Regions from separate parts of the Acetobacterium sp. K1/6 genome, predicted to be linked through region 1. Evidence: riboswitches for the same ligand, from Rfam matches in the RefSeq annotation. Region 1 holds a riboswitch; each other region holds the start of a gene.

The links. A riboswitch is a leader RNA that binds a small molecule or an ion and turns the genes downstream of it on or off. The one in region 1 is predicted to bind molybdenum cofactor.
Region 2: another riboswitch for molybdenum cofactor. It lies ahead of U2P91_RS07775 (4Fe-4S dicluster domain-containing protein); the one in region 1 lies ahead of U2P91_RS11795 (hypothetical protein).
Region 3: another riboswitch for molybdenum cofactor. It lies ahead of U2P91_RS01655 (formate/nitrite transporter family protein); the one in region 1 lies ahead of U2P91_RS11795 (hypothetical protein).

Annotation. Positions count from the first base shown of each region.
Region 1 is NZ_JAXQGA010000012.1:59,591-69,804, forward strand. It holds gene U2P91_RS11765 (uroporphyrinogen decarboxylase family protein) at 1-771, shown strand, start outside; gene U2P91_RS11770 (TetR/AcrR family transcriptional regulator) at 834-1,484, opposite strand; gene U2P91_RS11775 (flavodoxin family protein) at 1,736-2,263, shown strand; gene U2P91_RS11780 (hypothetical protein) at 2,260-2,913, shown strand; gene U2P91_RS11785 (DUF4349 domain-containing protein) at 3,060-4,097, shown strand; gene U2P91_RS11790 (zinc ribbon domain-containing protein) at 4,110-4,517, shown strand; molybdenum cofactor riboswitch at 4,696-4,818, shown strand; gene U2P91_RS11795 (hypothetical protein) at 4,945-5,442, shown strand; gene U2P91_RS11800 (hypothetical protein) at 5,532-6,113, shown strand; gene U2P91_RS11805 (molybdopterin-guanine dinucleotide biosynthesis protein MobB) at 6,137-6,901, shown strand; gene U2P91_RS11810 (hypothetical protein) at 6,898-7,578, shown strand; gene U2P91_RS11815 (ECF transporter S component) at 7,571-8,203, shown strand; gene U2P91_RS11820 (energy-coupling factor ABC transporter ATP-binding protein) at 8,274-8,957, shown strand; gene U2P91_RS11825 (ABC transporter ATP-binding protein) at 9,014-9,679, shown strand; gene U2P91_RS11830 (energy-coupling factor transporter transmembrane component T family protein) at 9,666-10,214, shown strand, end outside.
Region 2 is NZ_JAXQGA010000007.1:10,399-20,612, reverse strand. It holds gene U2P91_RS07785 (phytoene desaturase family protein) at 1-697, opposite strand, end outside; gene U2P91_RS07780 (aldehyde ferredoxin oxidoreductase N-terminal domain-containing protein) at 753-2,747, opposite strand; gene U2P91_RS07775 (4Fe-4S dicluster domain-containing protein) at 2,766-3,215, opposite strand; molybdenum cofactor riboswitch at 3,305-3,414, opposite strand; gene U2P91_RS07770 (helix-turn-helix domain-containing protein) at 3,540-5,018, shown strand; gene U2P91_RS07765 (methyl-accepting chemotaxis protein) at 5,183-7,405, opposite strand; gene lpdA (dihydrolipoyl dehydrogenase) at 7,618-8,997, opposite strand; gene U2P91_RS07755 (hypothetical protein) at 8,988-9,179, opposite strand; gene gcvH (glycine cleavage system protein GcvH) at 9,387-9,794, opposite strand; gene U2P91_RS07745 ((Fe-S)-binding protein) at 9,813-10,214, opposite strand, start outside.
Region 3 is NZ_JAXQGA010000001.1:351,648-361,861, forward strand. It holds gene U2P91_RS01630 (DUF2252 domain-containing protein) at 1-1,066, shown strand, start outside; gene U2P91_RS01635 (sigma 54-interacting transcriptional regulator) at 1,381-3,309, shown strand; gene U2P91_RS01640 (4Fe-4S dicluster domain-containing protein) at 3,518-3,985, shown strand; gene cooS (anaerobic carbon-monoxide dehydrogenase catalytic subunit) at 4,038-5,981, shown strand; gene gshAB (bifunctional glutamate--cysteine ligase GshA/glutathione synthetase GshB) at 6,288-7,277, opposite strand; molybdenum cofactor riboswitch at 7,441-7,557, shown strand; gene U2P91_RS01655 (formate/nitrite transporter family protein) at 7,874-8,740, shown strand; gene U2P91_RS01660 (dynamin family protein) at 8,904-10,214, opposite strand, start outside.

The DNA.
Region 1 (10,214 bases):
CATATTGTGGTCAAAGATGTTACCAAATGGCGGGACTATGTAAAAGCACCTTCGGTTGAACAACCCGAGGAAAAATGGGCTGTTGCCATTGCTGAAGCCGAGGCCGTTGACCGAAATGATCAATATGTCACTGTTTTTGTGGCACCAGGAATTTTTGAGCAGGTTCATTATCTGATGAGCATGGAAGAAGCGTTAATGGCATATTACGAAGAGCCGGAAGCGATGCATGAGCTCATTGACTATATTGTGGAATTTGAACTTAAACTGGCGAAAGAGTTTATTGATCATCTTCATCCGGATGCAGTTTTCCATCATGATGACTGGGGCAGTCAGATCAATTCATTTATCTCTCCAGAGATGTTTGATGAATTCTTTGTTCCGGCCTATAAGAAAATCTATGGGTATTACAAAGACAATGGGGTAGAATTAGTCATACATCATAGTGACAGCTATGGTGCTAACCTGGTACCATCCATGATTGAAATGGGTATCGATATTTGGCAGGGCGTGATGACCACCAACAATGTCCCAGAACTGATTAAAGCGTATGGCGAAAAAATTACGTTTATGGGTGATATTGATAGCGGCGTTATTGATTTCCCGGGCTGGACCCAGGAAAATATTGCAGAAAAAGTGGAAACAGCGTGTCGACGATGCGGAAAACTATATTTCATACCTGGTGCCAGCCAGGGCCTGAACGTTAGTTCATTCCCCGGTGTTTACGAAGCAACGGATGAAGAAATTGATAAAATGACAAAAGAAATGTTTTAATTTAAAGGAGGTTTCATCCCATTTTAAATCTGGGTTGAAACCTCCTTTTTAGATGATAACAATTATTTATAGAGAAACTTAATTTGCCTGCAGTCAATGGTTTTAGCGATTTGGATACCCTTATAAAGAAGGGTGGTGACCGCATGTTGATCGATGCCAAGCAATCGGGGTAGAATTCCATTGAGTAAAAAGATCAATTCGTCAATCGAGTCATTTAAAGGTTTTTCAAAATAGTTCAGGAAATACTCGCGGCGTCCACCAAAATCAATAAAAAGTAAGTTATCGAATTCTCTTTCGCTGACGACTAAATTGTATTCTTTTATATAACCAAGGTAGGTGTTGCGGATGAAATCACCAGCAACACGATAGTTTGAGGCTTTTCTAAGAATTTCATAGTAAAACCGTCGATTGTTTTCATTGTTGAGAATCAGATCAAAATAGATATAACTCAAAGCCGCGTGATGAAGGATGGGATTTTCAAATCCATCAATTGTCAGTGCGTTTAGACATTTGTCAATTTGCTGGTAATAATCCAAATAGATCTCGTGGACAATCTTATCTTTTGTTTTAAAATAATAGGTAAAAAGACCAATGGGTGTATCAGCTGTTGTTACGATGTCTTTAATCTTTGTTTTTTCATAACCATGTTCATAAAAGCACTTTTTTGAAATTTCATAAAGATGGTTTCTTGTCTGGATACCTTTTTCGTACATTTTATACTCCTCGAGTCTTCAGGATTCAATCTGCTTACATCCTATCATATTTCGGTATAGATTTAAATCCAAAAAATTATAAATCAGATAAATTTTATGATTTTAATTTAAGTGGAAAGAAATAAAACAATTCGTCCCTTTAACTGATGACAATTGTTTCGGTTGACAATTTAAAATATATGTAATATATTACCTTTTAGAGAAGTGTGCTTTAACATCTGCTGTTATAAAATGAAGAAAAGAGGGCGATTATGATTACAATCTTATCAGATCATACAGAAGTTGGCGAAAGACTCAATAAAAAACTGAGGGATGGAAAAATAGAAACTGAATTTATTTCTTTAACTGATTTGGACGTGGGTCCATGTTACAGTTGTGGCGGATGTACTGATAAAACCTATGGACAGTGCATACATCGGGATGATGCCGATATTATTCTGCCAAAATTGATGAAAACTGATGTGTTGGTCATGGTAAACCCGGTTAAATGGGGAAGTTATTCATTTAAAATGAAACGTGTTTTCGATAAATGTGCTGTTATTGGAGATCGGCATTATTATTGTAAAAAGGGGGAGCTGGTTAAAGGAAAAATTGGTCGGGTTCACACTCTAGTAGCGATTGGTGTTAAGGATCAATGGAAGAATGACGAAAAAAGTGCTTTTAAGAACCTGGTTGTGGAAAACATCAAGATTATGAACATCAAGGGTAGTGTATATATGGTTGATGACAGCAACCTTAACGTTTGCCTTGAATCGGTAGTGGAGGGTTTAAACCAATGAAAAAAGCAGTTATAATAAACCTGAGTCCCAGAAAAACAGGGACAAGTATGATGCTGGCTAATCGTTGCCAGACGTTTCTTTCTTCTCGGGATTATCAGGCAGAAATACTGCATTTATATCCAAACTTAAAAAATTTAAATCCGTTATTGGTAGCTATTAATGACGCCCAGACGATTATCATGGTTGGTCCCAGCTACATTGATACTTATCCAGCCGATACAGTATACTTTTTAGAAGAGCTTGAAAAGAACCAGGACGTCCTCCATGGACAAGGTCTTTATGGGATTATTCAGGGCGGGATGCCCTATGTTCATACCCATGAATCAGGTCTGAACATGCTAGAACTGTTTGCCGGTGATTATGACCTCAGTTATAAGGGGGGATTTGTGATTGGCATGGGGGCAATGCTAAATGGTCAACCATTAGACAAACTATTAAATGGTAAAAAAGTTGAGCACGGGTTTGGACTTTTTCTGGAAAACGTGGCAAAGCAAGAAATCTCTCCGCCGAACCTATATCATCATGCCCAGTTAAGGATGCCGGGGCTGGTTTATTATTTAATGGCAAAAATGATGAATCGAAGAATTGATAAACAGCGTCGGGAAAAGGGGATTGGGGATCAGGCAAAAAGCCCCTATGAGAATCTTTAAATCAATGAGTCACAAAGAGAAGAGCAGGAGAATTAACGAACTGAAACGATAAAAAATAGTTTATGCATTTTTAGCGAAAATAAGGGTAAAAAGTAAAAAATAGATTAAATGACAAAATATCAGAAATTTACTTAGGAGGTGGATTCATGATTCAGGAAAACCCGAAAAAGAATCCGGAAGAAGAAAAATTAGGATGTTTGAGCCAGGAAAAACGCAGACGACTTAGTACCAAAAAAAATTACTTATGGGTTGTGGCGGTTAGTTTATGTTGTCTGGTGATGATCGTTGCAGGGGGGTGTTTTGGTGGCGCTATCCAGGAAAACAGTAAAACCGCAACCGATGAGTCCATGGTTTCTGATCAGACAAACGGTGAGATGGCAAGTGCGGTGGAGACAGTCGAGCCAGCGGCAAATGCCAGTGCACCTTTTGATGCATCAAAGATTATTTATAGCGGAAACATCAGTCTGAACACCGACGACTACCAAAGCACCTTTGAAAAAATTCGTAACTATGCGCAGGAATTGGGTGGATTTGTTCAGGATGCGGGATCGAACTATGCATCAGAACAGGCTGGCGTTCAAGCTAACTCAGGCTATCTTACCATTCGGGTGCCATCGGCGAAATTTTCAGAAGCGATGACCGAGATCCAGACATTAGGCAGTCCTATTAGTGCCAATGTCAGCAGCACCAATATTTCGCAGCAGTATCAGGACGTGCAGGCGCGTCTTAATAATCTGAAAATTGAAGAGGGACGACTGGTGGAGTATTTAAAACAGGCCATCAATATCACCGACTTGTTAGCGATTGAGAGTGAACTAAACCGTGTACGCACAGAAATTGACAGTCTGACCACCACGATAAAAAACTGGGATACCGATATGGCCTACTCAACGATTTATATTTCACTTTATGAAAAGAAATTATCCTCGTCAGTGGTAAGTTCCCCCTTTTCTGAAATATTTTCTAAAATAGCGGAAGGGTTTGTAACATCGATCAATTTAGTTCTTTATATCTTTGCCTTTCTGATCGTTTTAATTTTCAGGCTGATTCCATTTGCTGCCATTGCCGGATTAGGATTCTTTATTGGTGTAATGATCAGAAAGAAAATGAAAGAAAAGAAGCGTCGTCTCAAAAAAATCGAAACTATTGAACCGGAAGATACAAAAATAGAGGATAAAAAATAAGGAGGAAAGACAATGTTTTGTGAAAACTGTGGTAAACAAATTCCAGATGATGCAGCATTTTGTACCCATTGCGGAGCCAAACAATCAGGAAGTTCGGCACCATCCCAGACCGTAAGTACGGTACCAAAGCCCCAACCAGTCAGAGCAAGTCCACCACCACAACCGGTCGGAGCTACCGCGGGAGTGGATCTGATTACGATGGGACAGTACCTGATTATGTTTTTGATCACAGCCATTCCCATTGCCGGGATTGTGATGCTCTTTATTTGGGGATTTGGCAGTGAAACAGGCCCCAATAAAAAGAATTTTGCCCGGGCATATCTGATAATGATGGCAATTGCCATCGGCCTGGGAATTCTCATCAGCATTGTGATGGGGGCAATTATGGCATCCATTATGGGTTCTATGTATTACTATTAAGCAGCTATAACATACAAAAGAGATGCCTACGAGTTGGCATCTCTTTTGTGATTAGCACGTTATCGCGTGCGTTGTGTGAAGGATGGGTGAGAAGCGACTGTAAATTTATCAGGGCCATTAACAAATAGACATTGACAATTAAAGGCAAAAAAAATATAATAAAAATAATTAAATACGGAATGAAATTGCTTACTGATCTTAACTTCCTAAAATATTAGAATATTATGGAGGTTAAGACGTTAGGGTTTTGTTGGAAACGACAGGGCCTCCCACATTGGAAAAGTAAGAGAATTCATGTTTGCATCGAATTTTTTGTGGGTTTAGCTTTGCTGAGCCTTCTTTTTTTGCAAAAATTGTTTTTTTGTTTTTTCTGTTGGGATTTCTGACTCAGCATGCTTCCGTAAAAAAGAAAGTTCAGGAGGAAAAAATGAAAAAGAAGTTGTTAACACTGGCATTGGTGATGGTTTTAGGGGTTGGTCTGCTTGGTTGCAGTTCACCTGCGGCAGATTCAAAAAAAGAAGAAAACGCTTCCAAAACGGAAAGCCAGGAGCAGGTGGCCGAGTTTAGCATTACCCTGGAAGGGGTTGATGGAAAAACCCAGTTGACCCAGGCAGATCTTGCGGCTCTTCCTTTGGTTGAAAAAACCATAAAAATGACTAAAAAAGATGGCTCAGAAACAGGTGGGATTTTTAAAGGGTATGCCTTAAAAGACGTAGCCGAAAAATTAGGAGTCACCGATTTTACCAGCATCACGATGGAAGCATCAGATGGTTATTCCAAGCCCTATGATCAGGCGACGGTGGAAGCAGAGGATTCACTACTGACCATCTCACTTGACGGTGAAGAACTCGTCAGCGTAGTGGCAGGCAGTTTAGGTTCCAGCGCCTGGGTTCAAAACATCAGTAAAATGAGTGTTGTGAAATAATAAGAGATTAAGTGGGCAAAGTCACCTTTGCCTGCTTTGTTTTGTTTGGGGAGCGGTGCGGATTTTAGAATTAAAGGAGGGTTAAAAAGATGAGCAGAGAAACGCGTGATGATGACACCTTGGTTAATTTGAGTAACAAAAATTCTAAACGCAAAGAGCGGCTCAAACGATGGATCCTGCCACTGGTGATTCTCTCTTTAACCCTTTCTTCTGTTTTTCTGATTGCGATTAACAAAAGTCAGACGGAGCAGCGGTTGGGTGCTCTGGGGCAGGAAACTGTTAAAATAATAGTCGGTGATGAAATGGTTGCCCAGTTTAATCTTGACGAGGTCAAAGTACTGCCAAAGGTTTTGATTGATGAGGGGCTAAATACCAGTAACGGCAGAGAAGAGGTGGTCTTTGGCGGTTTGCTGTTAAAAGATGTGCTCGACACCACTAACTTTGACTACCATCAGTATAATACCGTAACCTATAAAGCCATTGATGGTTATGCGTCCCCCGGGACGGTGGCTGAATTGGACGCGGGTGGGGTCTATCTAGTCTATGAACGAAACGGGATTCAAAATACCGATAAAACTCAGGGTGGAACGGGTCCCATGGAAATTGTTATTACCGGTGAGACCTTTAGTTTGCGAAATTGCAAGTATTTAAGTGAAATATATTTCGAGTAAAATAATTACCATAAATGAGGTGCATGATGAAAGTAATGTCGGTAAGGGGATTGACCCATTCGGGAAAAACAACAGTGATCGAAACCATTATCAGAGGCCTGAGAAGAAGAGGCTATTCGGTGGGATCGGTTAAGGAAATCCACTACGAAGCCTTTATGATGGATCAACCGGGCACCAACACCGATCGTCATAAAGAAGCCGGTGCGCAACTGGTGACGGCTCTGGGGATGTATGAAACGGATATTCTCTATCAGGAAAAATTGCCGATCCGAAAGCTGCTGGCTCACTACGACTATGATTATGTGATATTAGAGGGTGTTGACGATCCAACAATCCCTAAAATTATCACCGGACATGATTGCGAAGGTCTTGAGGAGCGCTTAGATGACACGGTTTTTGCATTTTCGGGAGTTATTGCCGACAAACGTAAAGAATATCGAGGAAAAGAAGTGGTTCACTGCCTGAAGGAACCGGACCGTCTGGTTGATCTGGTTCAGCACTATGCGTTTGAGTTGTTACCTGGCTTTACAGAAAAGTGCTGTGGTTTATGTGGCACAGATTGTGCCGGTTTTTGTCGCCAGATTATTACAGGTGAGGTAAAAAGATCGGATTGTCCCCTTAAAGATGATGGGGTAACTCTAAAAATTAATGGACAAGCGATTGTAATGGTGCCCTTTGTTCAAAAACTCATTCAAAACGTCGTGCTCAGTGTGGTTTCAGAATTGGAAGGTTATGAAAAAGGAGCCGATATAAAAATACATATCGGCAGGCCGCAAGTGGATGAATGAGACTAATAAAAAACTATGAAGCTGGCACCTATGAGGTGATCAGGCAATTTAAAAGTAAGAAAAACCGGGTTCGACTGATTAAGATTTCAGATGGTGAACAGGTACTCGAACTGATCGAAAAGAAATTTGCAAAAACAGAATCCCTTGAAAATGAGTTGGCGATGCTAAAACGGCTGAGTGATATGGATTTTAGCGTAGCGCCGTGTCGGGGCCGGTTTGATCGGGTGCTTCTTTATGAATATCTTGAAGGTGTCACCCTTTGTGAAAAACTAGAAGTTGCAGAAGCGCAAGAAACAAGTCGTAGTGGTGATACAGTTATGCCTGGCAAGGAAATAATTGATCTTTTTAAAAAGACCATTGATTGGCTTAATCGACTGCATCAAAAAACTGGCCTGGCTTTTTACGACATTAATCTCAGAAATTTCATTATCCGTGATGGCACAGTTTATGCCATTGATTATGAAGATTTCCAGGCATTAACAGCGGCAGTTGATTATGGAAGACTGCTGGCCTTTACCCTAACCTACAGGCCCAGCTTTACCCAGTGGAAAAAAGCGCTAATCAGTGAACTGGAAGAATATCTAAAGAATCAGATCAAAGCGGATCTAGATGAAATTCGGCTGGAAAAAGAGAAAGAACTTGTGCGTATCAAGAAAAGGAGGGCTAAACTTGTTTGAGAAAAAATTTGAAAAGATGACCCTTTTTGATCTGGTCACCATTGCCATGATGTCAGCTCTGGGTATCGCGGTTAAGGTTGTTCTGGTACCCCTGGTACACATTATTACCGGTCCTTTTTTTATCCCGGGGGGTTCAATTTCCGGGGGAATCTATATGCTTTTTATTGTTTTAGGTGCCATGCTGGTAAAAAAAACCGGAGCGGCCTTTTTGGTTTGTCTGGTACAGGCCATTTTGGTAACCGTTACTGGCACGATGGGTTCTCATGGCATCATGAGTATGATGACCTATTTAATGCCGGGGATGGGGGTGGAAATTCTTTACTTCGTTATCGGAAAATATAAATATACCAAAGGTGGCTGTTTTAGTGCCGGGGTGGTTGCCAATGTGCTCGGTAGCTTTGGGGTTAATTTTGTCTTCTTCCGACTGCCGTTGATTCCGTTACTTTTGACCCTGAGTTTATCAGCCTTGTCCGGGGGACTGGGCGGACTGCTGGCCTACGCTATTGCGAATCAAGTCAATCGTCTCGGTTCGTTCAAGGTGCACGAGGCGGAGGAATCGCTTGATATTCGTCTTAGCGGTGATCCGGGACGAATCGATAAAGAGGAGAAGACCAACTGTGAATAAGGGGAAGGTACAAAAAAAGATCAAATCGATCAAAGTTGGAGACGAGATAGAAAGAAAATGGGAGGCAGCGATGAATCCGATTGAGGTCCACGATCTTTATTTTCGTTATCCTGGCTGTGATACCAATATTCTCCATGGACTGGATTTGAGTCTGAAAACAAATGAAATTTTAGCAGTCGCTGGTTATTCCGGCTGTGGTAAAAGCACCCTGTGTCATATCTTAGCTGGGATCATCCCCAAAACCATCCGGGGAAGAATTCAGGGTGAGGTGACCTTGTTTGGCGAATCGATTTTTGATATGCAAACACCCCGACTAGCCGAAAAGGTGGGAATTGTGTTTCAGGAACCGGATAATCAATTATTTTCTCCCACCATTGAGGCGGAGGTTGCCTTTGGACCCGAAAATCTCTGTGTCAAACGGGAGATTATTGGAGAACGGATCGCGGCGATGCTTCAGTTGGTCGGTATGGAAGAGTTCCGGTTTGAAACGCCCAACAATCTTTCCGGCGGGCAAAAACAACTGATTGCTCTGGCTTCAGTTCTTAGTATGGAGCCGTCGGTACTGCTTTTTGATGAGGCCTTGTCGCAGATCGATACCCGCGGCCGGGAGATGATCAAAGCGGTGATGTTACGCTTACGAGAAGCGGGGAAATCGATTATCATGGTCGAGCATGACTTTGACAATATGGACATTGCCGATCGCATCCTGGTGCTGAAGCATGGTCGGTTGATTCCTTACGAGGGCAGCTTGTAAATCGATCGATAAAAGTAAAACATATAAGTAAAGCATAAACAATGAACGGAGCCAGTATGGAGAGTTACATCAAACTTGCGGGAATAACCTATGCTTATCCCCGCAGTCGGTTTGCATTAAAAAACATCGATTTGTCGCTGAATCGGGGTGAAATTACGGGGATCACCGGCGAAAACGGATCAGGTAAAACGACCCTGGGGAAAATTATCATGGGCATTCTAAAACCTGATTCCGGAAGCATTGAGATTGATGGGGTGGACGGTAAGGCATTAAAGTTGTGTGAGCGGGGCGGAAAGATTGGTTATGCCTTTCAAAATCCGGATCGTCAGCTTTTTGCGGCCAGTGTCCAGGACGAAATCACGTTTCCCCTTGAAATTAAGGGACTCGATAAAAAAATCGCCCAAGAAAAGGCCGCTGTGCTGCTAAAACGGTTTGAGCTTAATCATCTCAAAGATCGGGTGCCGATGCGACTCAGCCGCGGTGAAAAACAGCGTCTGGTGCTGGCGGCAACCCTGGCCCAGGAACCCGGGTTTCTGATTTTAGATGAACCCGCAACGGGGCTGGATCGGGACCGCAAAAAAGCACTGTATCAATTAATGGAAGAATTCGCCGGGGAAGGCATTGGTCTGGCTGTGATTTCCCATGATCTGCAATTTATCAAGGATCATGCCAATCGCATTATCAAACTGGAAAATGGAGAGGTTGTGGATGATGGCTGCTAGAATCGATCCCCGGACAAAAATAGTCCTGGTCCTCTGTCTGACCTCGATGGTGCTGGTTGTCGAAAATCTGGCCTTTGTTGTGGGAATTGGTATCATTTCAATTGTCTGCGCCCTGCTTCTGGGGGTGGAGGTATTAATGCTGATCAAACGGTATCGGCGGATTCTGATTCTGATTTTGACGCTCTCCATTGTCCAGAGTGTATTTACACCGGACACGGAGGTATTGTTTGAGATATTGGGAATCCCGCTGCTCACAGCAAAAGGAATTGCTATGGGGGTTAAGACATTTGTCCGGATGCTGGTGATTCTGACTTCAGGGATTATTATGTCGACATCAAACTATCGGGAGACCATTCAGGGTCTGATTCAGTGGAAGGTGCCCTATAAGATTGCTTTTATGACCGCTTTGTCATTGCGGTTTATCCCCATTTTTACAGAAGAATTTCAGGATTCGATGGTCGCACTTCAGTTAAAGGGCGTTGATTTTACAAAGGTTCCCTTTGGTAAAAAAACTCAGATTTATGTCTATCTGATT
Region 2 (10,214 bases), on a different contig from region 1:
TGGGCTCACATATACCATGCTGAAGATCAGGGATTGCGACTGACATAGCCCCCTGATTGCCAATCCATATGCGCAGCATCACAAATCCTTTGGCTGCTGAACCATAGTTCCAGGTGAATTCCGCATCAGCAGTCCAGCAGAAACAGGCCATCAATGATGTAAACACATATTCAATCCCCTTATCCATACTCCGGGATTGAACCCAGTCTTTTACTGATACTTCATCCCATTCTTCACACATTTCTTTAAATGGCTTGTGAAGTATTTCATCAACCATCGGATATAGTTCAGACTTACAGCTGTTAGACCAGAGATCCGGACGGGCTTTTTTTAAAAAACTCTCCATCCAGTCAACAGCAGCTTCGGTTGTGATGCATTTTGGAATTGTCATATATGGATCCTCTACACCATTAAGATAAAGCCGCGGTTCTCGGCTAAAGTGCAGTTTAATGTCGGCACCAAAATCTTTTGCTGCATTCGCCCATCCGTACCCACCACCACCATTGAGGGATGTCATAATTAGTGGCAGATGCATCACAACATTATATCCATTGGCAGGGTGGGCCGCAGCCCTCCCACCAATTACCGAACCTTTTTCTAAAAGCAGAGTCCTTTGGCCGCTTTTAGCCAAATATCCGGCACAGGTCAGACCTGCAAAGCCAGCACCAACAACGATATTTTCGAATTTTTCTGCCATGTTTTCTCCTTCTTTCATCTATATCGATTTAAAAATATCTGATTAACGTCTATTTTTATTTTTGGGGCAATTTATCTATTTTCGCCAGTTCATCAGCCACATCTTTCAATCCATATTTTTCGTACGTTTCCCGGGTCGGCCAACCGGTTTCTCTGTCCCAACCTAAATATTCATACCAATTTTGAGTAGTAATTTTAAATTTATCCTTATCATAGGCATCATAAAGCCGGGGCATTAACTCATTAAATTCCATATCAGCGGTTCGTTCATGGTTTCGGATCTGAATGGCTCTAAACAAGGTATTGATTCGTTCACCATATTCGAAAAACTCATCTTCGGTAACATTAACTCCAGTAACCTGGGAAAAGAGAGTTGCTTCCATAGAAGTCGTTTCGGAACCGTCCCCGACCTCATCATAATCAAATTCCATTCCCATATATTTACGCAGTGGGAACTGGAAACAGGCGGTCAGAGAATCTAACAGCGTTCCCCGAATGGTGCTTTGTCTTGCCCACTCCAGTGGGAAGGTACTGTTATAATGATCTTTTTCTGTTGCCATCCATTCACCAAACCGCTTATGCGCCCAATCCGGCCACTTGCTGTGATGAGGATCTCTGGTTTCAATGAGCCAGTTTAAAAGACCTGGCATGCCCATTGGGAATGGCATTTCCATAACCAAACTTCTTGATGTGTATCCCCAGGCCCCCAACGGTGCCAGCGGCAATCTGACCTTAGGCCAGTTACCTTCTCTGGCTGCTTCAGGACCTTCATAAATAGGATGAGCGTATTCATCCTCACCCAATTCCACAACCGTTCGACGGATCCCCTCAGCCATGAGATCCCCAAAACCTTCACGGTAGGCAATCATTTTCAGAAGCTTAATCCACCAAACATTTGACCGAACATCAGTTGGCATTCCAACCTTAGATTCGGTGTCAAGACCCATAGCTTTTGTATAATACAACCAGGGAACAAAACCATAAATGATATCAAAATGGCCAAACCCCAATTGTTGCGCCAGTTCATGAATTTCCAGACCTTTTCTGAAATTTTCGCCCGGTACTGTTTCATTTTCTCGATCGAAAAACTGCTCATAACGGGTGTGGTTGCATCCTGTCATAGCGTGTATCAGTTTCGGTTCGGTTACAGCAGGCACATTTTTGAATTCAAAGAAACCACAGGAGGCATAGCATCCCAATCCACAAGAATGACTTAAAAATTTAAAGGGTTTATTGTGAACATTCCCCATCCAGTTGATTGAGAAATTAGGTTTGCGATCCGGGCCCGTCCAGCGATCCCAGAAAGGATTTGTTTTATCATCGGCCAAATCCATATCGTAAACAGGCATGGGTTTTCTGATCGGTCCAAATTTCAAGGTTGTTTTTAATAGACCTTCCGGATCAGCGACCTTCACCTGATGTTTGCCCTTAGTTACCGTGATGGCCTTGAGATTCTTTGAACCCATGACGGCACCATGACCACCCTGGCCGGTTGCACTGTGAATGCCGCAACCGATGATAGCAAAACGAATCAGGTTTTCACCTGCTGGTCCAATCCCATAAGACGACGAGTTTTCCCCATGACGGTCATGTAATATTTCCTGGGCATCAACCAGCCCTAATCCCCAGATATCCTGTGCTGACCTTAATTCTGGCCCATCTGCTGAGATATAAAGATAGGCCGGTACCGGTGATTTACCTTCGATGATAATCCCATCATAACCGCACCACTTTAGATAGGTGGGTAAAGAACCGCCGATACCGGTATTTGCGTATTGTTCTGGATAACTGTGTGGGGATATGGAAACAAATTCAGCTCTTCCGCTTGAAGGTGACGCTGTTCCGGTAACCGGCCCAGTCATAAAAATCAGTTTGTTTTCTGGGTCGAATGCTTTAATCCCTGGCGGCATTTCATCCCACCAAATCTTATGTGCAACCCCCAAACCACCGACAAATTTCGGAACATACTGCATGGTATCGACATCTGAAAACGTACCGTCCGTTAGATTTACTCTTAATATTTTTCCTGCCCATCCGCATTGTTCATTCATAGCTTCATCTCCCTATCTTTAATATTTCTTGAGTTGCAAACACATAGTCGGACACATTTGAACACATACTGGTCCATCTTCCCGTTCTTTGCACAAATCACATTTCTTCGCTTTTTTATTGATACTATCAAAATTAATTCTTGGCGGATCCAGTGGACATGCCTTAATACAGGCTTTACAGCCAATACACTTTTCAGCGTCAATGCATCGTGCACCTGTCGCCTCATCGATGTAAATTGCTTCAACCTTGCAGGCATCCATACATGATGGCGCCAGACACTGTTTACATGAATACGTGATGTACTCCCCAGCAAAAATATCGCTTGATTCCCAAAGCCTGTTTAATTCTGAACCACAGGCACCATCATGTGTTGCTGCACAAAATAATTCACATACCTTACAATCCTGGCATGCTGCAACTGATGGGTCAGTCATACCGATATAACCCTTCGCTTTTTGAAAACCCATTTATCAAACCTCCTAAATTTATTTATAAATAGTGTCTCATATGATTTGGAACACCATTTATTTCAAATGCAAAAAAAGAAAACAAAACGATTGAAACGTTCTGAATTCCTTTTCAAATGGAAGGCAAAAAAATTACTTCTTTTACCCATTGTTCACATTGGCCACATGGGTCATATGTAAATCGGAATATATTATTATTGAAACTGACCTTTAGGTGTAGTATAATCCCATTATCGATCTTTGTATACGTTCACATAGACCAAATCTTTACACGTCTAAATTAAGTCGACTGTTCATTTTGAACAATTGATAAAGGAGTTTGTCATGAAATTGAGTTTGTATATTTTGAAGGACTGGTTTGACGCAAAGGGGGTTAAAATCCTCGCATCAAAAATGGAAGATGAAACTTCAGAACCTGGTATAACAGGTATCCGGTTAAAAGATAAAGAGCGACCAGAATTAGCAGATGTTTTCTTATATATCACTGAATCGACAGATTTAGAATCAGAAATTAACCCCGTTCTGAACACCAATCGATGTGTTGTCTGTGTCTATAAATCTTTTTATCTTGCTGTTGAAGGAAATGTTATTTCGATATTTAATGAATCGCTCGCTGCTTATGAATTCTTTCAGTTATGGGAGTCTTCGCTGAAAGATGCTGTTTATTCAAATTCATCTTTGCAGGATCTTGTCGACCTTGCTGTTCCGGTTTTCCGGAATCCTATTTTTATCGCTAATTGGCAGGGTCGCGTTTTTGCTTTTTCCCGCGAATATCAAAATGACTATGTTCGGGGAACTTGGCAGCACATCGTCAAATCTGGACGGGTTCCACTTTACTCAATCCAAATGTTGCGAAAATCGGATAATTACTCAGTTGTTTTACAAGGTACCAAGGCTTCCCTGTTATCATTTGGCGAACTATCTCACCGCTGTATCGGTGGCACCTTAAAACAGGCTAATGACATGCATTTACACATCCAAATCATGGAATACCAAACCGTTGTGACAACCGGGCACTGTCAATTGGCGGATATATTTCTTAAAATTGTATCATTTACCCATTTTCCAGGACTATCCACCTATGCGCAGTCCATGTCTAAAATATTTTGTGAACTGTTAAATAGAAAAACAGTCCCAAAAGAAGAATTGGATTGGGTACTCTTGGCATTGGGTTGGGAAAATAAAGTTCCCTGTGTTTTATTATTGTTTGTGAATAACCATGAGCAACTGACAAAGGAATCGTTAAATGGTTTGCTTGATCAGTATATTCCCCAGGGTAAGCGTCTTGTCTACGAGAATGAAACCTTATTACTGCTGTTAAAATCGGAATTTGATACCCTGGTTGATGAATTAACAAACCTCATTCAACCGCTTGATTTTATCTGTGGTGTTTCCCTGCCTTTTGCAGAGTGGGATACCTTGGCTGAGCGCCTGAATCAAGCTAAACTGGCGATCCACTATGGTAAATCCGCAAATACCTGTATCCGTCGTTGCGAAGATTTCACAACCTCCTATATCCATGATTCTCTGCTAAAAACAACCAAAGATCTCTGTCTGTGTCATCCAGCCATTTTGATACTAAACGCCTATGATCGTGAAAATGAAGCTGACCTTTGCTTTACATTGTTTCAGTACCTGAGATGTGAAAGAAACAGCACCATTACATCGGAATGTTTACACATTCACCGCAATACACTTCAGTATCGCCTGAAAAAAATCCATGAGCTGATCCAAGTGGACATGAATAACCCGGATATCCGTGAACATTTGATGTTATCTTATGAAATGATTGTAAAAAACTAAAATAATACCAGTACCGAAAGCTTTTCTTCCATTAGATTATCTGGCTATGCACTGTTGTCATTTTTATGTTTTCCGCTACAAGACTGCGATCGATTTACTCACTTCAAAAAAATTCGCCACAAAAAGACATGTTGCTTTTTAAGACAATAAGAATCATTATCGTCTCACTTCTTCTTTAATTCAAACAAACCAACCATATTCTTAAGCATTTGAGCCTGACTGGATAATTCTTGACTGGCTGCCGCGCTTTCCTCTGCGGTGGCCGAATTGGTTTGAACAACGCTTGAAACCTGTTCTATACCAAGGGTAATCTGTGAAATTTCCGAGGCCTGATCATTGGATGCTCTGGCTATTTCTGCCACCAGACCAGCAACCATTTCAATATCGCTTAAAATTACCATTAGACTTTCAGCTGTATCACCAGCAATCGCTGTGCCATCTGCCACTTTTTCTATGGAACCTTCAATTAGTGCGGTAGTTTCCTTTGCGGCTTCGGCGCTCCGTGCCGCCAAGGTTCTTACTTCTTCGGCAACAACAGCAAATCCCTTCCCATGCTGACCGGCTCTGGCCGCTTCCACGGCGGCGTTCAATGCCAGAATATTTGTTTGGAAGGCAATGTCGTCGATTACCTTTATAATTTTGGAAATATTGTTGGATGAATCATTAATTTCTGTCATGGCCTGGACCATTTTCGCCATTTGTGCATTCCCTATCTGAGCATTCTCACGAACCTTTTCTGTAAGAGCATTGGCATTATTGGCATTATTGGCATTTCGTTTTGTTTCATCGGCCACTTCTTCGATCGAAGCACTTAATTCCTGAATGGAACTCGCCTGTTCGGTGGTTCCCTGCGCCACCGCCTGACCCCCATCCGAAATCTGTTGTGCACCAGAATCTACCTGTTCGGCGGCAATATCGATATCTTTCATGGTTTTACTCAAACTCTCTGCGATACCGTTGAGCGAAGTTTTAATTTCCATAAAGTCACCCAAGTACTCGGTCGTGATTTCCTGGTTAAGATTTCCCTTACTGATCGCCGCCAGTGTTTTCGATATTTCGCTGACATAACATTTTAAGAATTCAATGGTTTTATTCATATTATTCTTGATTTGTTCATTTTCCCCCTTGTAACTCCCGATCATGACGGCACGAAGATTTCCCTGAGATAATTCATTTAGAACAACAGAAGCTTCCTGCATTGGGGCTGTGAGAGCATCCAAAGCATTATTAAAACCTGCAATAACCTGAGCATATTCTCCTGAGAAGCGACTTGTATCGCCACGGTTATCCAAGTTACCTGCAATGGCAGAATCAGTTAATTGGCCAGTTTCCTGTACCAGCATGGAGATGTTTTCTGCCAGGGCAATCATACTCGGAAGATATTCGTCGTTTTCGCTTAGTTGACCATGTAGCTTCATCATTTCCAGCTCATTTTTAAATTCCCCAGCGGCAATTGCCTTATTAATTTCAACAACATTAACAATTGTTTCTCTGACCCTATTAACCGAAGTCGCAATTTCTCCGTAAATACCGGGATAATCGCCTTCAATTTTCTGGGTGATATCATTGACGCGCATCAGTCTTAAAACCTTATTTCCTTCTTCCAAAGCCCCTAATCCGTCAACTCCGGAATTCATAAAATCAATGATTTTCTGATAATTACCAGGATATGTTTCGTAAATTCTATCCGGTACCACACCTACTCCGATTTGAGCAATATATCTGCCTGCGAGACTTACAATGGTTGAAAGATTCTCGTAACCTTTTTTAATGCTGATCATAAATTGCTGGTACGATCCGGAATAACCGACAGTCTCAGTTATTACATCAACCTTCCTGCCAGCAGTGGCTTCCTCTCCCAAATATGTCAGTTCCTCGGAAACATGATTCAGGGTGCTCACCAGACTGATCAGCGCATGAGAAAGAACATCTTCGCTGGACTGAGGTATAATCTTCACTTGCAGATTGCCTTTTGCTAACTCCTGAACAATTTCTGCCTGACTTTTGCGGATATCGACCATCCGTTTAAAAGATTGAGCAAGCTGCCCAAATTCATCTTTGGTTTTTACTTCCGGTATTTCCATCGATACATCACCCTTAGCCAATCGATCCAAGGTGTCCTTATACGCTGTCATGGGACCAATAATTTTATTAGCTGCAACACAAGCTGCGACACAACCAAGTATGAGCACACCAAGCGTAAGAACAAGAATGATATTTTTGGGCGCCCCAAAGTAAGCCAGTATACCTAATGGAATCACCGCTAATGAAAGCAATGTCACTGTAAACACTGCCATTTTAGTGGTCAAACGGATTTTTACCTTGACATCTTCAAGAGAAACTGGCATATTATCTGAAAAAATGTTTGCTTTTTGATTATTATTCATATCCTAATCCTATTTCTTTTTATTTATTTATCACACAAACTTCGCACATAAATCATCGACTGCGTGTATGAGCCAATATTTTCAAACAGAAAAGCTCTTCACAATGAATTAATTCATTATTTAATGTGCGAAGTTTGAGTAAATAATTATTTAATTGAGAGCTTAACGCTGGTATGAAATACGGACTGCCAGAAAAAATTAAATACTAAAGGTCAGGCTTTGTGTACACACACCCCATGAACATCATGCGCTGCTTCCATAATTGCTTCTGATAACGTTGGATGGGCATGAATGCAATCCCCAATCTGTTCTGCCGTCAATCCCAGGTGTACTGCCAGCGAAAGTTCTGCCAGGAGATCGGTGGCATGAGCACCGACAACCGCGGCACCAATGATGACGTCTTTGGAATCAACAATAATTTTAACAAACCCCTGAATTTTACTCATTGCCTGCGCTTTGCCAAGGGCTCTGAAATCAAATTGTCCGACTTTATAGGCAATCCCCTGGGCTACGCATTCCAGTTCGGTCAAACCGACCCCTGCCACTTCCGGTTCAGTGTAGACACAGCGGGGTACAGCTTGATATGCTACTGTTTTTCCGGCATCTTTTACGGCATTGTAAGCTGCGACGATCCCTTCTTTAGCGGCAACATGTGCCAGCAATGGTGTCGCAACGATGTCACCAATGGCATAAATGCCTGGGATATTTGTTTCCATTTTATGGTTAACGTTAATGCGTCCGCGTTCATCAACAGCAACACCAATGCTCCGGGCATTCAGGTTATCAAGGTAACTGCGACGTCCAATGGCAACCAGCATTGATTCAGCTTCAACCGATTTGCCATTGGTAAGATTTGCTTGTATACCCGTTTCAGTCACTTCAACACTGGCAATGCCATTACCAGTCAGGACTTTTAGCTTATCTTTTTTAAATTGACGCGCCAGTTGTTTGGCTGTTTCAGCATCTTCTAATGGAAGAATCTGATCAGCCATCTCAACAATCGTAATCTGAGTTCCCATGCGACTGAGGAATTGACCAATTTCACAGCCAATGACCCCGCCGCCTGCAATGATCATAGATTTTGGCAATGCCTGAAGCTCCAGCACCTCATCACTGCTGATGACTTTTTTTCCATCAAATTGGAACAGAGCCGGAACAATTGGTACCGATCCTGTCGCCAGAATAATCTTATCTGCTTTAATGGTTACCGTTGTTCCATCGTCTTTTGATACTGCGACGGTATTTTTATCTACCAGCGTTCCAGTACCTTTGATCATAGTCACATTGTTTGCGTTAAAAAGATATTCAATTCCCTTCACCAGGCCACTAACCACCTTGGCTTTACGCTCCATAATCGCTTTAAAATCCGGGGCTACCGTGCCTTCCACATTAATGCCGAAGGCTTTGGCATTATGAATGGTTTCCAATGCGTCGGAAGTAGCCAAAAGCGCTTTTGTCGGGATACAGCCGCGATTTAAACACGTTCCACCGGGCGAATTTTTTTCAATAATCGTCACTTCAGCACCAAGTTTTGCCGCCATAATGGCCGCTTCATATCCGCCTGGGCCTGCTCCAATAACTGTTATCCGCATATCGTCACCAACCGTTGTACTCTGGCCATACCGATGCTTTTTGGTGCGTTTGCTTCTGCGCCTTTGGCTGCCGTTGCAGCAAATCGGCCTATTTCTAATTTTTTGAGTAATGAATTTTTCATTATTCTCTTTCGCCTTTCTTTGTCTGTTATTCTTAATTCAATTGCTTTGATGCCCGTCATTTACCTGACCTGGTTTGTTAAATGGTTTCTGACTAAAACCGGACATCGGCATATACAGCACAATGACTCAAACCAGAAAAAGACTGAGTTCTCTAATTTATCGAACCTCATCTTTAAATTTCTGGTTTAAGTCATCAAACTTACTTATTTATCCGGATCTCCTTCACAAAGATCCGGATTATTTCCCCGACTTTAATTAACCGCCAATTAACTCGTTTTTTCTTTGATCAGCGCTTTATATTCATCAGCGCTGAGCAAATTCTTAAGCTCTTCGTCCAGGTTTGATGGTGTGATCTCAATAATCCAGCCGGCGTCATAGGGATCCCGGTTAATCATCTCAGGATCATCAGCAAGATCTTGATTTACTGCTGCAACGATGCCGCTGATTGGGGAATAGATGTCGGCAACCGATTTGGACGATTCAGCCGATCCAAAAGACTCCAATTGCACAACCGCACTCCCAACTTCCGGAAGATCCACATAAGTAATTTCACTGAGCATCTTCTGCGCGTAATCAGTAATACCAACCTTCACCGCCCCGTCGCCGATAACTTTTGCCCAGGTATCTTCTTTCGTATAGGAAGGTATTCCTCTTACTTCATATTCTTCAGCCATATTTTCAACACCTCTTTCTTAAATCTGTATACCCATGGCATTGGCCACCAGAACAGACAGATCGATTACTTCAATTTTTGATTTTCTTGCTGCTGCATTCAGGCCATTTTCACAGGAAGGACAAGTCGAAACAATCGTTTCTGCAGATGTCCCTTTCGCTTCGGCGACACGGCCGGCGGCAATCTCATTTGATATTTCCGGGAACGCTGTTGAAACCACCGAACCGCCACCACAACACCAGGCGTTTGCTTTGTTTCTTGGCATTTCAACAAAGGTTGCCCCTTTAACTGCGTTCAGCACTTTTCGTGGTTGTTCATAAACATTTTCATGACGCCCAAGATGGCAGGGATCATGATAGGTAAAGGTCTTTTCAATTTCGGTATCAAGACTAATTTTCCCATTATCAATCAGTTCCGCAAT
Region 3 (10,214 bases), on a different contig from region 1:
GCCGCTGATTATCTGCGGCGATGCCCATATCAACAACTTCGGACTGTACGCCTCCCCCGAACGGCGGCTGGTTTTTGACCTCAACGATTTTGACGAAGCCGCCCCCGGCCCCTGGGAATGGGATCTGAAACGGCTCATCACCAGCATTATCCTCTGTGGCGAAGACCTGGGACTGAGTGATAATCAAGTCAAGGAAGCCGCCATCAAAGCCGCCCTGCACTACCGCTATGAGCTCCGCAAACTAATGGAAAGCAGCTCGCTAGAACGCTTTTACAGCAGCATCGGTGAAGATGACATTCTCGATTCGGCGTCCAAAAAAAATAAAGAGATTTACAAGAAGGTCATCAAAAAAGCCAAAAACCGTAACTCGCAACAGGTTATTTCAAAAATGACCCAAAACGACGCCTATGGCCGCCGCGTTTTCATCGAAAATCCCCCAGTCCTCACCCATCTCGATGCCACCCTGGCTGGCGATGTCGAGGCTGCCTTTGTAGCCTATAAACAAACCGTCCGCCCGGATATCGCCCTGCTGCTGTCGCAGCATCTCTTAACTGACGTGGCCCGACGGGTTGTCGGCGTCGGCAGTGTCGGCACCCGCTGTTATTTACTGGTATTAACCTGTGAAAACGCCAGCCACCTGGTGCTCCAGATCAAAGAAGCTTCCCCATCGGTGGTGTCCCGCTATAATCCCATTGTCGGCTCACCGCTGGGAAAACTAAACCCGGAACAGAACAACGGCCTGCGGGTGACCACCTGTCAGCAGATTCTGCAGGCCTACTCGGATCCTTTTCTGGGGCACTTTCAGGCCAACGGTCGGGATTTCTACGTCCGTCAATTCCGGGATATGAAGGGCTCCTTTGAAATGAATGAACTGACCAGTCAGGGTTTCCTGGATTACGTCGAAGGCTGCGGTCTGCTGCTGGCTCGGGCCCACGCTCAAAGCCCCAACGCCAACTACGTCGCCGGCTACATGGGCAAGTCCGAGGCCTTCGAAAAAGCCATCGTCAAGTGGTGCTACGACTATTCCCGTCAGGTTTACCAGGATTACGAAAATTTTATCCGGTAGCCCCAGAATCCTAGCACTTATTAAAAACCCGTATCTTGTGGATTGATCTGAGTATCTAGCTTACCGTTAAACAAATCAGGAAACGACCTTATGAACGGTCTTTTCACTTTAGCTGTTCTGATTTTTTCTTTAATGCATTCAAGTTAAGCTAATATGATTGGACACCCTTGCGGAAATAAGATAAACTACAGACATAAATTAGTATAGCTGGTTCAACTTGAAGTTTCACCCACCCCGCCCGCCTGTATTTTTAAAATTTAAGATATCCTCTGTCTTGACGATATCAGGAAAAGATGAAGCAAGGAGAAATTGCTATGTATAATTATGGTATTGTAGACTATGAACGGTATAACCAAGTCGAAAAGAACCTGAAAAATGTATTGAATTTAGCCAGCGACGATAATTCAAAATCCGTTGAGGAAGATATCTATTATCATACCGCCAAAAACATTGGCAGCCGACTCAATGTTACAGATTATAACAGTTTGTCGGCAAAAATAATGGAATTGGGGATCGGCGAAATCGTCATCACCGATATGACGGACGAAAAGATTATCTTACGGTTATTTGACTGCTTTACCTGCTCTAATATGAAACATCTTGGCAAACCGATCTGCTTTTTTGAAGCGGGTATCTTGGCGGGTGCGGTCTCGAATATTCGCAAACAGAACATGGATGCCAACGAAGTTAAATGCAATGCCCTGGGTGATGATTTTTGCGAATTCGAAGTTACGAGAGGAATTCCTGACAAAATCGATGACACCGCTGAAAAAAACGATGATCATGATAATATAAATCTGCTTTTTTTAACCATTAACTCCTTAACTTTAGCTAAAAGCAACAATCTGATTCAATCCCAAAGTCAGCGCTCGGAAGAAACAAACCATAAACTGAACGAAGCCCTGAAGACTGCTCTGGAATTGAACAATTTCAATCAACATATTCTCGATAGTATTCCTAATTATGTTGCCGTGATTGACAGTAAAGGTTCAGTGATCCGAATTAATGAAAAGTATCGCCAAACCCTCGCTTCTGCATTTATCGGTGAGTCCAGCATCACTGATTTAAACTGGGAATCAAAATATACCGAAGTTCTGGAAACCGGGAAACCGGCTATCTGGCAGCAACTGATTTTCGGTGCTGAACACGTTATCTTTGAAAGCCCGATTATCGAATCGAACACTGTTTTAAGACAGGTTATCCCGTTAGAATCTGACTTCGTTAAACAGCTGCTGGATAAGATAACTGACGCGGAATCTGAAGTGATACCCCGTAAAAAGCGAACCATTAAACAGGAAAGTCAATGTGATAAAAAAATAATTATTGACAGTCCTGAGATGAAAGAGCTCGTCCATTATATCAAAAAGATATCTAGAACAGATGCTTCCATCTTAATCCGCGGTGAAAGTGGCACCGGAAAGACCCTCTTTGCCAAACAGATTCACCAGGAAAGTCGCCGCAGTCAACACCCCTTTGTTTATATTGACTGTACCACCATTCCCAAGAATTTTTTTGAAACCGAGCTGTTTGGATATGAACCAGGATGCTTTACTGGTGCGAATAAGAGTGGAAAAATCGGCAAACTGGAAATGGCCCAGGGTGGCACCATTTTCCTGGATGAAATTGGGGAAATCCCCATCGAGATCCAATCAAAATTGCTGCGCTTCCTCCAGGAAAAACAATTTGAAAAAATGGGTTCGGTGGTTACCAAAAGTGTCGATGTCCGAATAATTGCTGCAACCAATCAGCCGCTTGAAGCGATGATCCGGGAAGGCTTATTCAGAAAAGATCTGTACTACCGGTTAAATGTTATTAATGTGCTGATGCCATCGCTAAAAGAAAGACGTTCCGAAATACCTGGCCACATCCGTAAAGTGCTCCTTGAAATCAGTGCCGAAACCGGATCGGAACCAAAAACCATTGATTCTGCCGGGATAAAACACTTAATCCAATATGATTGGCCTGGCAATATCCGCGAGCTGGAAAACCTGATCAGGCGACTTTTCTTCCTGGCCGATGAGAATGTCATCGGTGAGGATATTATTTTAAAAGAACTCACTGCTGCCGATAATCTCAATCACTATGAACGAGCCCCACTGACAAGGAAAACCAATGTCAATGAAAAAGACCTGATCCTCAAGGTGATCAAAGACTGCAATAACAATAAATCCGATGCCGCCCTCAGACTGGGTTTTACCCGGCAGACCCTCTATAATAAAATTAAAAAATATCAGCTGCTATAATCAACAGCAATTGGCAGTGTCAAAAGTGTAAACCTTTACTTGACACCTTTGTATATTTGACACTTTTCAAACCTAATAATTTATTAAAAAAACACATTAACCCACCTAGTTTAACCATAGGTGGGTTGGTGTGTTTTTTTGGCACGATATTTGCGTTGACTATGGAATGACCACATTTTTTAATTGAAATTTGAAAGGCGGTGAAAATATGTGCATACCAAAAGAATTGAAATTCCTGGCGGTGGATGCATCCCAATGTATGGGGTGTCGAAACTGTGAATTAGCTTGTTCTTCCAGAAAAGCTGCACAGTATCAAGCTGAAGGAATTCTGGGAAATATCAGGATTGTTCCCAACATTTTCGTCGGCCAGAATGGCCTTACCAAAACACCCGCATACTGCCGACATTGCAGTGCGGCATTTTGCAAAGATCTTTGTCCTGCTCATGCCATTTCCCAAGAAAACGGTGTCATCATCCTGGACAAGGATAAGTGCCTGGGATGTGGGATCTGCGAACAGGTCTGCCCTTATGGTGTAATCACCCTGGGTAGTTTTAAAATCGGTGATAAAACAAAAACAATTGCCCACAAATGCGATCTATGCTTCGATCAGCAGTCAGTTGGCAAAGAACCGGCCTGTTATGCGGCTTGTCCAACCAAAGCTTTAGCGCTTGTTTAAAGAGTTGTTTCTACCAAGATTGTGTTGAAGATTGAAATGAAGGAGAAAAATTATGAATGATTGTTATAACTGTTCCGACCAGAGTCTGATTGAAAAAGCTGAAAGCGAAGAAATAGATTTAGTATGGCAACGATACGAAAAGATGAAACCCCTGTGTGGCTTTGGTGAACAAGGCATCTGCTGCCGGATTTGCATGAAAGGTCCCTGCCGGATCAACCCCTTTGGTAGAAAACGCAGTGTCGGTATCTGCGGCGCCTCAGCGGATACTATCGTTGCCAGAAACCTGGTCAGAATGATTGCTTCCGGTACATCAGCCCACTCGCTTCATGGCAAAGAAGTGGCCAAAACCCTGATGCATGTCGCCAGGGGCGAGACCGCTATCTATTCGGTCAAAGATGCGATCAAGCTGCGCAATATTGCTCATAAGTTAAACATCGAAACCGATGGCAATGATTTGATCCCCCTGGCTGGCGTTGTGGCGGCCAACAGCCTGATGGATTACAGTCGCATGGATGATGAAGAAATCTGTAACTGGCTTAAATACACGATTCCCGATGCCAGACTGGAAAAATTAAAAAAACTTGGCATCACCACCAGTAATATTGATGGCTCCATCAGTGATATCATGGCCCGAACTCATGTGGGAACCGATGCTGATGCGGTAAATATCTTGCTTGCCGGTCTCCGCTGTGCATTGGCCGATTATTCGGGGATGCAGGTTGCGACCAATCTTTCTGACGTTCTGTTCGGAACCCCGCAACCGGTGGTTAGCCAGGCCAGTCTGGGGGTCCTCCGAAAAGATGCTGTCAATATCGCCATCCATGGTCACAATCCCCTGTTGAGTGAAATCATCGTCGACGTTGCCTATAAAATGCAGGCGGAAGCTGTCGCAGCCGGCGCCACCTATGGCATCAATATTGTCGGCGTTTGCTGTACCGGCAATGAAGTTCTGCTCAGACACGGAATCCCCCTTGCCACAAATTATCTGTCCCAGGAACTGGCAATAATAACCGGTGCTTTAGATGCCATGATTGTTGATGTCCAATGTATAATGCCATCACTCGCCAAGGTATCTGCTTGCTATCATACCGAGCTCATTACAACCATGCCCGATGCTAAAATTGCCGGTGTAACCCATATTGAATTGGGCAGTGGCGACAGTTTGAAAAAGGCTGAATTGATTATCCGAAAAGCAATCGATGCCTATAAGAACAGAGATGATGATCGGCTTTCCATCCCGGCGGAAAAAAATAAGGTCATCGCCGGTTTCAGTGCCGAAGCCATTATTGATCTGCTGGGTTCAATCAACAGTGAAGATCCGCTAAGCCCGCTGATCGAAAATATTGTCAATGGCAAGATCAGAGGCATTGTCCTTTTTGCCGGATGCAACAATGTTAAAGTCAAACAGGATCATAATTTTGTTACCATGGCCCAGAAATTACTGAAGCATAATATTTTAATCTTGGCAACCGGCTGCGGTGCTGGGGCTTTTGCCAAAAATGCGCTGATGAATTCCGAAGCAACTGAAGATTACGCCGGTGACACTTTAAAAGAAGTTTTGACCTTTCTGGGCTTTGAAGCAGGTTTAAATGCCCCATTACCGCCAGTTTTACATATGGGATCCTGCGTTGATAATGTCAGAAGCATTGATCTGGCCGTGGCTATTGCCAACCGTTTAGGCGTCGACTTAAATCAATTGCCGTTGGTTGCCTCAGCTCCGGAGCTCATGAGTGAGAAAGCAATAGCTATCGGCTCCTGGGTGGTCACCCTGGGTATTCCTCTTCACGTTGGTCTGGCGCCCCCTGTTACTGGAAGCAGTCTGGTAACCAATGTGTTAACCTCAGAATTAAAAAATATCGTTGACGGTTACTTCATGGTTGAAGAAGATCCCGAAGAAGCGGCTGACAAAATCATCAGTATCATTGAAGAAAAAAGACTGGGTCTGAATCTGGACTCCAGTTTGGATTCCGCAAACAATATCGAGGTGCTTTCTTGAATATTTCTAAGGATGATTATAACAAAATTGATAGCTGTCCTGTATGTGGTCGTAAAATCAAGCCAATAAAAATGGACTATATCAAAAAAAGAATACCGGATATTTCTGAAGAAGAATTACAGTCCCTTAAAATCTGTAGCAGTTGTAAAAGAAAACAACAATAATCCAGGTAAAAAACGCACCCTATATCATTATAGAAGTTAAAAAATGCCGTGGCCTATCAGTTCATGATCAGGCCACGGATTTCCTCAATTTTATTCTGTTTTACCGGTTATCTAGAATTCTGCAGTTTACTTTTAGATTCATTTAAAATCCCAGCAGATCCAGCACCTTGTCATCGACATGGCGGTTCTTGCCAACAAAGGGATAATTATGAATATGCAGGGCCGGGTTGAAGTTCAGTTCGATGATGCTGTAATTGTTGTCAGTGGGGGGTTCTTGAATATCATGGATAATGATATCCGCGCCACAGATTTTGGCGCCCACCGCTTGCGCGGCTTTAACAGCAATGGCTTTGTACGCAGCGATGATCTCATCGGTAAAATCAAGGCTGTCACCGCCGGTACTGATATTGGAATTTTCCCGGAGATAGACGGTTTCGCCAGGGCCGGGAATGGTCTCGATCGATTTAGACTGCTCGCTGAGAAAGGCAATTTCAGTGTGGTCCAACCGCAGCTTCTCCAATGGTGTGACATAGCCCTTACCCCGCAGCGGATTCAGGTTTTTCTCAGCTACCAGTGCTTCGATGGTATGCACCCCATCGCCCACCACATTGGCCGGAACCCGATGAAGAATCCCCACTACCTCATCGCCGATAACCAGAAAGCGATACTCCTTGCCGGGTATGAATTCTTCAATCAGCACCGCGGTATCATGAGTGAAAGCCTGGATTACTGCCATCTGGTAGCAACTTTCACACTGGAGATTCTTATGAATCACAATCCCCAGCCCAAAGTTCGAGGATTTGGGCTTCACCACAATATCTTTGCCCCGAAATTCTTCATAATACACCATCGCTTCGGCTGCCGATTTGACCTTAATCCCGGCCGGCACGTTGATGCCCTTTTCACGCAACACCAGCTTGGTGACTTCTTTATTCTCCATAATCAGCGGTGCGATATAGGTGTCGGCTGATGTCCGGGTCGCCTGTTTGACATACTCTATTTTATCGCCTTTTTTAAGCCGGATAAAATTGTCTTCAAGATCCAGGATCTCAACCGCAATCCCTCTGCGCTCGGCCGCGTTAATCAGCATCGCCGTTGATAATTCCAGTTTTTTATCATTTTTTTCAAACATCACTCTTCTCCCTTTTTATCGCCGCAGCTCTGGCTATAAAGTCTTGATTCTTTATTATAGCAGTTTTAACTATTGATAACAGTCTGTTTTGAATAAAGTATCCAATTTTTGTTGACATTTTTGTAGCATCAGTATAGAATGAGCTTGTGAATTATTTAACTAAATAGAAAGATAGCTCCGAGCCTTGATTACCTAAAGCATTGCTATGGGATCAGGCCGATAGGGTGTAGATGGAAACGTTTGCGCCTCCACGTTGGGAAGGGGTTAATTCTTCAAATCACAAAGCAATATTCTGATTTATTTAGCATACTTGTTTTGATTTGGTATGCTTTATTCTATTTCAGTATGCTTATTTTGCTTCGGCTTGCTATGATTTGATTGCGTTAATTTAAGAAGACCAACTGGTCTTCTTTTTATTTTTGTTTTAATGATTCCGGGGGAAGTGGCTTCCCCGACTTGTTATGCACCATCAGATGAAAGGAGGTTTCAATTAATGGAATCAATCACATTAACATCAGACTCTTCCTAACCCAGTTATTCTATCCACGATTCAGATCATCGGAAATCATGAAAGAATAAAAAACTTTGGAGGAACTATGGAAACCAAAAAATATTTTGCACCATCGGAAATTGTTGACGTTGCCATTGGCGCAGGGATAAAAAAAGTCTCAACCCCCTATTTAAAAGAATTCATGCTGGCAATACTGGCCGGTGTTTTTATCGGCTTTGCATCAGAAGGTTCCAATATGGCCGCTTTCAATCTACTGGCAGATCCGGGGACTTATGGACTTGGCAAATGCCTTGCCGGAGCGATATTCGGTACCGGACTGATGCTGGTCATCATTGCCGGTGCTGAAATGTTCACCGGTCAGACCCTGATCACTGCCGCCGTGTTGGACAAAAAAGTCCGACTCTCTCAAATGCTAACTAATTGGGGACTGGTATGGATCGGAAACCTGGTCGGTGGCGTCTTTCTGGCCTACATGATGAGTCAGAGTGGGCTGTTCAACAGCGGTGACAGCCTGCTGGGTGCCATGACCATCAAAATTGCCGTCGGAAAAGTCACCATGCCGTTTATGTCAGCTTTCTTTTTAGGGCTTATGTGTAACTGGCTGGTCTGTTTAGCTGTCTGGATGTCCTTTGCCGCTAAAGACATTACCGGCAAGATTCTGGCCATCTTTTTTCCCATCTGGTTGTTTATCACCTCTGGTTTTGAACACAGTGTGGCTAATATGTATTACATTCCGGCCGGGATATTAGCTAAAGCCAATCCAAAATGGGTCGAAGTTGCCCTGGCCAATGGTGTCACCCAAGAAAAACTGGATGCACTCAATTGGACCTCCTTTTTTCTAAACAACGAACTACCAGTGACTCTGGGTAATATCGCCGGCGGTGCCCTTCTGGTGGCTGCATATTACTGGTTTATCTATAAATCAGACTTCGGCAAAAAAGATGATCTATAACTGATACCCGTCCATGAGACCGGATCCATCCGCTCAAAAAAGTCCGACAACTGAGTTGCTTCAGCTGTTTGGACTTTTTTATCGCAACTGCTTGCGAATACTAATCTGATCAACTCAGATATTATCGCAAAATGAGTTTTCTCTTGATAAATTTTACTTTCCACTAAAGCTCTTTTAACAGCATCATCAAGCGCTCACAGATATCGTCCAACTCGCGGATTTTATCGCCCAGCCGCTTTGAGGTATCTTCTTTGTCAGTAATGACCCGATTGACCAGCTCGCTGAGTTCCTGTTTCAATATCTGCGATTCCCGCTCCAGCACGCCCTTAAAATCCCGGACACTCTCGCGGATCTTGTACTGATAATTATAAATCATGTTATTGATATTGTGCTCCACGTCAGTCAACATTTTGTTCTGATACCGGGTGTATATCTTTTTATTGGCGTAACCCCGGGGCATCAGGTAAATCAGATCATTTATATCCACCAGAAAGGCCGCCGGTTTCTGATTAACCTTGACATAGAAATCATCCCGGGAGGACAGCGTATGGACGATGGTGTCAACCTGATAGTTAATCCCGAACAGTTCCGCCACCACCTTGCGCAAAAATTCCTTGAGATCATCAATCTTCTGATTAAGCAGCTCGGTCAGATGTTCGTATCCTAACGCAAGACTGGCTAGCCCCCGCTCGCTGAGGTCATTGAGCTGGGCCGATAACTGCTTTTCCAGCAGCGTCATCAACGCTTTTTCCAGTTCTTTCGGCTTCATCTCCCGATTCTTTTGATAAGTGGCTGCCATTGCCACAGTCAGAGTTTCCCGAATGCCGACGGAACCATCCTGTAACTCTGCTCGAATCTGCTCCAGTAACTCATCAATGTGGCGTAGCAGATAAAAGCTGGAATCCCGGGTAATCTGATCCAGATTGACCAGCTTTTCTTCCAGTTCGCTGCGTTTTTCCTCCAGGCTTTTAAGGGGCATGCCATAAGCCCGGCGGTAAAGCTCCAGATGGGAATGGGCCGCCCCCAGCACCTCGCGAAATTTGATCTGCACCGATTCGACAATGATCTGATCGGCCGAAACTGTAATGTCTGCCGCTATTTTTGCAAACAGCGTATCCATCCCCGCGTTGGTTTTGGCACTGATGGCAAACAGCTCAATGGTATCCACGGCCATAATCTCACAGAGAATCTCATGGCAATAAGCCAGATAGATTTCCAGATCATCCTCGCTGATGGTATCGATCTTATTAATCGCAAAATAGAATTTGGCAGTGTAATTTCTGGCCTCAACCAAAAATTCCCGCTCGATTTCGTTAATCGGACTATCCACCGAGAGCATAAAAATGATCGCGTCGCTATCCTTCATAATGGCATAGGCTTCATCGGTATTGTTCTGATGAATCGATCCCACCCCGGGAGTATCCACCAGGGTGATGCCGTCTTTGAGAAAATCATCGGGCAGAAAAAGATTGAC